Regions from separate parts of the Tardiphaga sp. 866_E4_N1_4 genome, predicted to be linked through region 2. Evidence: predicted binding sites of a transcription regulator. Region 2 holds the regulator's gene; the other holds the start of a gene.
What was found. The regulator PhoB, encoded in region 2, activates phosphate uptake and scavenging genes when phosphate is short. The targets are predictions, from matches to a motif close to TGTCATNNANCTGTCAT.
Positions count from the first base shown of each region.

Region 1: AB8B20_RS21670 (alkaline phosphatase) is a predicted target of PhoB. The motif match lies at 2,674-2,690, and genes of this name have one in related genera.

Region 1 covers NZ_CP197242.1:4,471,026-4,475,444, forward strand. The annotation lists gene AB8B20_RS21665 (OmpA family protein) at 1-746, shown strand, start outside; gene AB8B20_RS21670 (alkaline phosphatase) at 872-2,626, opposite strand; gene argG (argininosuccinate synthase) at 2,745-4,082, opposite strand; gene AB8B20_RS21680 (phosphatase PAP2 family protein) at 4,167-4,419, opposite strand, start outside.
Region 2 covers NZ_CP197242.1:4,658,924-4,663,342, reverse strand. The annotation lists gene AB8B20_RS22535 (aspartate aminotransferase family protein) at 1-440, opposite strand, end outside; gene AB8B20_RS22530 (GcrA family cell cycle regulator) at 887-1,396, shown strand; gene phoB (phosphate regulon transcriptional regulator PhoB) at 1,500-2,204, opposite strand; gene phoU (phosphate signaling complex protein PhoU) at 2,297-3,010, opposite strand; gene pstB (phosphate ABC transporter ATP-binding protein PstB) at 3,039-3,866, opposite strand; gene pstA (phosphate ABC transporter permease PstA) at 3,863-4,419, opposite strand, start outside.

The DNA.
Region 1 (4,419 bases), 190 kb from region 2:
TCCGTCCCGACGGTTCGCAGATCATCACGGTGGTCGGCCGCGACGGCCAGCTGCTACGGCGTATCCGCAGGGATCGTGAGGGACGCGAGATCATCATTATCGATAACTCGTTCCGCGGTCCGCGTGGCCCCGGCGGTCCGGGTGGACTTGGCTTCTATGTCGATTTGCCGCCGCCGATGATCCGGATTCCGCAGAACCGTTACATCGTCGACTACGATCAGGCCTCGCCCGATCTTGTCTACGATACGCTGATCGCGCCTCCGGTGGATCGCATCGAGCGCCGCTATACGCTCGATGAAATCCGCTACAGCCCGATGGTGCGCCAGCGCATGCCGTCGATCGATCTGGACTCGATCAACTTCGAACTTGGCTCGTGGGATATCCCGCCGGATCAGGCCTCGAAGCTGCAGGTGATCGCAGATGGTCTCAACCGGGCGATCTCGCGCAATCCACGAGCGGTGTTCCTGATCGAGGGTCACACCGATGCGGTCGGCTCCGACGTCGACAATCTGTCGCTGTCGGATCGCCGCGCCCAGTCGGCGGCAGAATTGCTCACCCAGCAATTCCAGGTGCCGGCGGAAAACCTGACGTCGCAGGGTTATGGCGAGCAGTATCTGAAGATCCAGACCGACGGTCCGGAGCGCCAGAACCGCCGCGTCACGATTCGCAACATCACGCCGCTGTTGAACGGCGGTCAGGCTTCGCTGCCCCCGCCGCCTCCGGGCACGGCACCGCCGCGTCGCTGAGCGGTTTGATATGAAAGAAAATGGCCGGGAGCGATCCCGGCCATTTTTGTTTTGATAGTACGCTGCTGCCAATGGCTTCCCTCCCCATTGCGCGGCTGAGCCGCTTGAGGGAGGGAAAGACGCTACTACTTCGCCGCCAATCCCAACGCATCCGCCATCACGCGAAACACTTCCGTATTGTCCATCGAACCCTTCACACGGTCGCTGCCGGGGCCGGTGGCGGTGAGGATTACGTCCTCGCCGGAATGCGCGCTGGCGCCCATCATTGCCGGCAGGTTGCCGAGCCGCAGCATACTGCCCGGCGCATTCTTGTATTTCTCGTTGGCCTTGAAGGTACCGGGCTCGTCGCCCTTCTCGGTCGGATCGTTGGGGTTGTCGAGCTTCGGCCGCAGCGTCTCATAGTGGTCGGGCAGGCTGGCCGACATGATCGCGAGCCGCCGGCTGACATCGATGCGCGATGGATAGCCTTCGGCATCCGGCGCGGGATAGTTCGGGAAGCCGGCCTTCTCATAGACGCCAAGCCGTTCGCGCAGCGGCAGGTTTGACTCCTTGCTCATGTCGTCATTGACGGTGCCGACGAGGCTGTTGGGATGGCTGTGGTCGGAGACGACGAGGATGAGCGTGTCGTCGCCGCGCTTGGCCGCCCAGTCGCGGGCGAGCTTCACGGCATTGTCGAGCATGATGACGTCATAGACGGCGCGGTCCATGTCGAGCAGATGGGCGTATTTGTCGATCAGGCCCGACTCGACCATCAGGAAGAAGCCGTTGTCGTTGCGCGACAGGATCTTGAGCGCGCCATGCACCTGCTCGGTCAAATCAGGCTGCTGCGGAAATTTCTTCACGCCGCCGCCGCCGAGAAACTTGCGGTCCAGCACGCCGTCCATATTGCCAGGCGTGAAAAGTCCAAGCAGCTTGCGCGTCTCCGGCTTCTTGGCGAGGCCGTTCAGTTCGGGCGCCGTGGTCGCCACCGAATAACCGGCATCGCGGAAGCGTGCGACATAGTCGACGTCATCCTTGCGCTTCGATGTCGCGGCCGCCTGCGGCAGGAAATTCGCTGCGCCGCCGCCCATCAACACGTCCGGCCTGGCGGCAAAGAACTGCGCGACGATCTCGTCATAGGCCGCGCGGCGGCGGGTATGCGCGATCATCGCGGCGGGTGTCGCGTCCTCGACCTCGGTATTGGTGACAATGCCGATCGCCAGATCGAGCTTGCGCTTCGCGAGGCTGGTGATGGTTTCGACCTGCGGATCGTCGAACACATTCGCGGTGCGATCCGCATAGACGCCCATCGCATTGGTTGCGGTCTTGTGGCCGGTGGCATAGGCGCTGGCTGAATTCGCGGAATCGGTAATGATGGAGTCGGAGCCCGCCGTTGCCACCATCGCCATATGCGGCATGTTGTCCATCGCGAGCTTGCCGCGGCTCTTGCCTTCGGTGATGCCCTTCGAAAGAATTCTGGCGCCGACGCGGTGCGCCAGCGACATGCCGTCGCCGATGAACAGGATCACATTCTTCGCCTTGCGCGGGCCGGTATCGTAGACGTTCCACATCACCGCGCGGCTGCGCACGCCGTCGCTGACTTCGATCTTGTAAGTCCCGGCTTTGTCGAGCGTTACGTCGCGCAGCAGTAGCGCGGACTGATCCTTGCCGTCTTCCTTCGCGATGTAGTCCGCGGTCTTGCCGAACGCCGCAGTCTGGTCGGTGCCGTTGATCGTCACCTTGATATCGGCGGCCTGAATGAGTTCGGGAAACTCGACCTTGAAGTCGAATTTCGCGCCCGCAAGGATATCAGCGCGGTCGAGCGGATAGATCGTCTGTGCGCAGATTGGCGCGCTCATGAAAAAAGCCGCAAACGCGGCCAGCAACGACGTGTTTCTCATGGTGGACGTCCCGAGCGAGAGCCTGCGTGAGGCGATGTCCTTCCAATATAACGGCCGGATGACGTGACGACGACATCCGGCCGTTTGATCTTATAGTTCGAGCGTCTCCGCCGCGCCCTCAGCTCTTGTCGTTGTCCAGCTTCGGAATGTTCGAACCCTCGCCGGCCGACAGCAGGCCCGTCTTCGCATAGAGATCCAGCTTGGCGCGAGTATCGGTGATGTCGAGGTTGCGCATGGTGAGCTGGCCGATCCGGTCTGCGGGGGTAAACGGCGCATCCTCGACCTTCTCCATGCTCAGCCGCTCCGGCGCGTAGGTCAGGTTGGGGCTCTGGGTGTTCAGGATCGAGTAGTCATTGCCGCGGCGCAGTTCGAGCGTCACTTCGCCGGTGATCGCACGCGCGACCCAGCGCTGCGCCGTCTCGCGCAGCATCAAGGCCTGGGAATCGAACCAGCGACCCTGATAGAGCAGCCGGCCGAGCCGCATACCGCTGATGCGGTATTGCTCGATGGTGTCTTCGTTGTGGATACCGGTGACGAGGCGCTCATAGGCGATGTGGAGCAGCGCCATGCCGGGCGCTTCATAGATGCCGCGGCTCTTCGCCTCGATGATGCGGTTCTCGATCTGGTCACTCATGCCGAGGCCATGGCGGCCACCGATCACATTGGCCTCGAGGAACAGCGCGACAGGATCGGTGAAGGTCTGTTCGTTTAGCGCAACGGGCTGGCCATCCACAAACCGCACCACGACCTTCTCGGCCTTGACGGCGCAGTCGTCGCGCCAGAACGGCACGCCCATGATCGGGTTGACGATCTTGATGCCGCTGTCGAGCTGTTCGAGATCCTTGGCCTCATGCGTCGCGCCGAGCAGATTGCTGTCGGTTGAATACGCCTTTTCGGCTGACATCTTGTAGGCGAAGCCGTGGGTGGTCATGAAGGCCGACATTTCGGCGCGGCCGCCCAGTTCGTCGATGAATTGATCGTCGAGCCAGGGCTTGTAGATCTTCAGGTCCGGATTGGTCAGCAGTCCGTAGCGGTAGAACCGCTCGATATCGTTGCCCTTATAGGTCGAGCCGTCGCCCCAGATATTGACGCCGTCTTCCTTCATGGCCGAGACCAGCATCGTGCCGGTGACGGCGCGCCCGAGCGGCGTGGTGTTGAAATAGGCGATGCCGCCGGTCGAGACATGGAACGCGCCGGATTGAATCGCGGCAATGCCTTCGTGAACGAGTTGCGAGCGGCAATCGACGAGGCGCGCCTTCTCGGCGCCGAACTCCATCGCCTTGCGCGGAATCTCGTCGTAGTCAGCTTCGTCAGGCTGGCCGAGATTGGCGGTGTAGGCAAAGACCTTGGCGCCCTTCTGCTTCATCCAGAGCAGCGCCGCTGACGTGTCGAGGCCGCCGGAGAAAGCGATGCCGACGTTTTTGCCCTTGGGCAGGCTCTTCAAGATCGTGGTCATGGAACGTCCAATCGGGGCAGTTTCTGCGGCCAGCGATAGCCCGGCCGGGCAAAGCGCGTCAACGCGGCATCCGCTTGAGGCCGCTCAATCGTGGTGCTGCTCGGTGATCCGGTTGACGAAAGACGGCTTTGGCTGCCGCCCGATCATGCGCAGCCGCCAGCGATAGCCGGGCCAGGCGATCCTGGTCAGCCAGCGATCGACGTCCTCATCCGTCATCCGGGTCGAGGGCCAGCGGTAAATCCATCCGTGAATCAACCAGATAACCAGGAACGACACGAGGCCGGCGATGGTCACGTCGGTAAAGAAATGGCCGCCGAAGGCCATCCGCCAGCCCGAG
Region 2 (4,419 bases):
AGCGTGCCGAGGGTGCGGCCATGGAACGCGCCTTCGAAGGTGATGATGCGCGTGCGCTCGGGGTGGCCCTTGGAGAAATGATAGTGGCGGGTCACCTTGATCGCGCATTCCATCGCTTCCGCACCCGAATTGGCGAAGAACACGAAGTCGGCAAAGCTCTGTTCGCACAGCCGCGCGGCGAGGCGCTCGCCGTCCGGGCTCTTGAACAGGTTCGACATGTGCCAGAGCTTGGTGGCCTGCTCCTGCAATGCGGCGACCATATGTGGGTGCGCATGGCCCAGCGCGTTCACGGCAACGCCGCTGGTGAAGTCGAGATAGCGCTCGCCATCGGTTCCAATCAGCCACGCGCCTTCACCGCGCTCGAAAGCGACATCCGCACGCGCGAAAACAGGCAGCAAGTGAGCCTGAGAGAGGGGCGAAGACGTTGCGTTGCTGGTCATAACCGATCCGATCGAAAAGACTGCGGCCGCGTCGATGACAACTGTGCGAAATCGAACAACGGACCCTAGAAACGAAACGTGCCGCCCTTCTCGGGCGGCACGTGGGCATTATTCTATGTGTGCTGTGAAGACTGTCAACCGCGCACTGCGGCTTTCGAGTCACACGGAGTCGCAGAAAAAGCCGATTTTGCAGCTTTATTTGCAGAAGCATGTGGACGCGGCATGCCCGACTCTTGCGCGCGAGTCACGGCATATTGTAGCTTTTGCCTCGTCGGATACGACATCTCGTGCGGCGGTAGATCCTTTTGACACATCCAGTGCGGCGTAACAGCCGGACGCGAAATTCGCGCCCGGTGAGCGCTAAAGGATTCTGACCGCAGGGATTTTTGAAGTCTCAACTCGCAGCGCTGCCCGGTCAGGCCGGCGCTCACGAAGGGAAAACGGCGATGACGGTAATGACATGGACCGACGATCGCGTCGAACAGTTGAAGAAACTCTGGGAAGGCGGCCTTTCCGCCAGCCAGATCGCTGCGGAACTCGGTAACGTGACCCGCAACGCCGTGATCGGCAAGGTGCACCGCCTTGGCCTGTCCGGCCGTGCCAAGAGCCCCTCCTCGGCAGCTCCGCGGCAGCGCAAGGCGCGCCCGGCACAGCAGATGGTGCGCGTCGCCCGCCCGATGGCCCGTGGCAACACAGCATTGGCCCATAACTACGAGATCGAGGCCGAGCCCGACCCGATCGCCTATGACAACATCGTGCCGATCAGCCAGCGCCTGTCGCTGGTCGAACTCAACGAAGCCACCTGCCATTGGCCGATCGGCGATCCGTCGAGCGCGGACTTCTATTTCTGCGGCGGCAAGGCCCTGGCCGGCGCCCCCTATTGCGCGCATCACTCGCGCATCGCCTATCAGCCGGCCAGCGACCGCCGCCGCGCGGTGCCGAAGCCGACGCGCTGAGCTGGAAAGTATCTAAACCAAATGAAAATGCCCGGCGATGAGCCGGGCATTTTTTTGTTTGGGGCTTCTAACCTCTCCCCGCTTGCGGGGAGAAGGAAGATACCTACTCCGCCGCCTTGTCGAACCGATCATCCAGCGCGTAGCCGGCGCCGCGCACGGTGCGGATCGGATCGGGCTCACCGGCGGGGTTGAGCAGCTTGCGCAGGCGGCCGATATGCACGTCGACGGTGCGCTCGTCGATATAGATGTCGCGGCCCCAGACGCTGTCGAGCAACTGCTCGCGGCTGAACACGCGGCCCGGATGTTCCAGGAAGAACTCCAGCAGGCGATATTCGGTCGGACCGAGATCGATCGGACGGCTTGAGCGCACGACGCGGCGCTTATCACGGTCGAGTTCGATGTCGCCAAATGCCAAAACGGTAGCGAGACGCTCGGGAGCTGCACGACGGAGCAGGCCCTTCACGCGGGCCAGGAGCTCCGGCACGGAGAACGGCTTGACGATGTAGTCGTCGGCACCGGTGGCGAGACCGCGAACGCGCTCGCTCTCTTCGCCACGCGCCGTCAGCATGATGATCGGCAATGCCTTGGTTTCGGGCCGTGCGCGCAAGCGGCGGCACAGTTCGATGCCGGACAGGCCCGGCAGCATCCAGTCGAGCACCACGAGATCCGGCACCCGCTCCTTCAAGCGGGTGTCGGCATCGTCGCCGCGAGCGACGGTTTCAACATCATAGCCTTCGGCGTCGAGGTTGTAGCGAAGCAGCGTCGTTAGTGCCTCTTCATCTTCCACAACCAGAATGCGTGCATTCACAGCCATCTTGATCAATACCCTCAGTGACGTCCGACAAGTCTTTAAATCATGATCCTTGCGGAAGACTGGCTTCCACTTTTCCTGATCATGCTTCAGGCCGTCGGCGTATTCGCGAATGTGGTCATGTCGCCCTTCGGGCGCTTGTCGAGGATCTGCTGGCCCTCGATCATGTAGAACACGGTTTCCGCAATATTGGTGGCATGGTCACCGATCCGCTCGATATTCTTGGCGCAGAACATCAGGTGGATACAGAACGAAATATTACGCGGGTCTTCCATCATATAGGTCAGGAGTTCGCGGAACAGCGAGGTGCAGATCGCGTCGATTTCCTCGTCGCCCTTCCACACCGTCATCGCGGCGGGCAGATCGTGTGCGGCATAGGCGTCGAGCACAGCCTTGACCTGGGTGGTCACGAGGTCGGTCATGTGCTCGAGGCCGCGGATCAGCTTCAGCGGATGGAAGTCGCTGTCGAGTGCATTGACGCGCTTGCCGATATTCTTGGAGAGATCGCCGATGCGTTCCAGATCGGTGGCGACGCGCAGCGCGCCGACGATCTCGCGCAAATCGACAGCCATTGGCTGGCGCTTGGCGATGGTCAGCACGGCGCGCTCTTCGATCGTGCGCTGCAACTGGTCGATCTCGGAGTCAGTGGCGACGACGCGCGCACCGAGCGCGACGTCCCGGCGGATCAGCGCATCGACGGATTCGACGATCTGCCGTTCCGCGAGGCCACCCATCTCGGCAACGAGACGGGTCAGCTCCTGCAGATCGTCGTCGAAAGCCTTGGTGGTGTGTTCAAAAGCCATCTCAAATTCCTCCCGCGAATATGTCGCGTCAGCCGAAGCGGCCGGTGATGTAATCCTGGGTACGGCGGTCGGTCGGCGACGTGAAGATCTTGTTGGTCTGATCGAACTCGATCAACTCGCCGAGATACATGAAGGCCGTGCTGTCGGAGACGCGGGCAGCCTGCTGCATGTTATGGGTCACGATCGCGATCGTATACTGATCCTTCAACTCGTCGATCAGCTCCTCGATCTTCGCGGTCGAGATCGGATCCAGCGCCGAGCACGGCTCGTCGAACAGGATCACTTCCGGCCGAACCGCGATGGTGCGCGCGATGCACAGGCGCTGCTGCTGACCGCCCGACAGGCTGAGGCCCGACGCGTTGAGCTTGTCCTTGACTTCGTTCCAGAGCGCACCGCCGCGCAGCGCCCTCTCGACGCGCACGTCCATCTCGGACTTGGAGATCTTTTCGTAGAGGCGGATACCGAAGGCGATGTTTTCGTAAATCGTCATCGGGAACGGAGTCGGCTTCTGGAACACCATGCCGACGCGGGCGCGCAGCAGGTTGAGGTCCAGCTTCGGATCCAGAATGTTCTGGTTATCGAGCATGAGCTGACCTTCGGCGCGCTGGCCGGGATACAGATCATACATGCGGTTGAAGATGCGCAGCAGCGTGGACTTGCCGCAGCCCGACGGGCCGATGAACGCAGTCACGCGGTTCGCCATCAGCGTCAGGTTGATCTTCTTCAGGGCGTGGTGTTCGCCATAGTAGAAGTTCAGGTCGCGCACGGTGACCTTGGGACGGGTCTCGCCCTGCAGGGCCGACGGCGGCGGCATCGAGACGGAAGGAACGCCAGACGACACAGAAAGCTCACTCATTTTGCTGTCCTCTCGGCGCCGAGAATGCGCGCGCCAATGTTAAGGGCAAGTACGGTCAAGGTGATGATCAGGGCACCGCTCCAGGCGAGCTGCTTCCAGTACTCGTAGGGGCTCTGCACGAAGTTGTTGATGGTCACCGGCAGGTTGGCCATCGTCTTGGTGAGATCGAGGCTGAAGAACTGGTTGCTCAGCGCGGTGAACAGCAGCGGCGCCGTTTCACCGGCGACACGCGCCGTCGCCAGCAGCACGCCGGTGATGAGACCGGCGCGGGCTGCACGATAGGCGATCCGCTTGATGACCAGGGAGCGCGGCAGGCCGAGCGCCGAGGCCGCTTCGCGCAGCGGGTTCGGCACGAGACCAAGCATATCTTCAGTGGTGCGAACCACAACGGGGATCACGATCACGGCGAGCGCAAGCGAACCGGCGAGAGCCGAGAAGCCGCCCATCGGAACCACCACCGCACCATAAACGAACAGGCCGATGATGATGGACGGGGCCGACAGCAACACGTCGTTGATGAAGCGGATCACCGAGGTGAGTTTGTCGTGCTTGC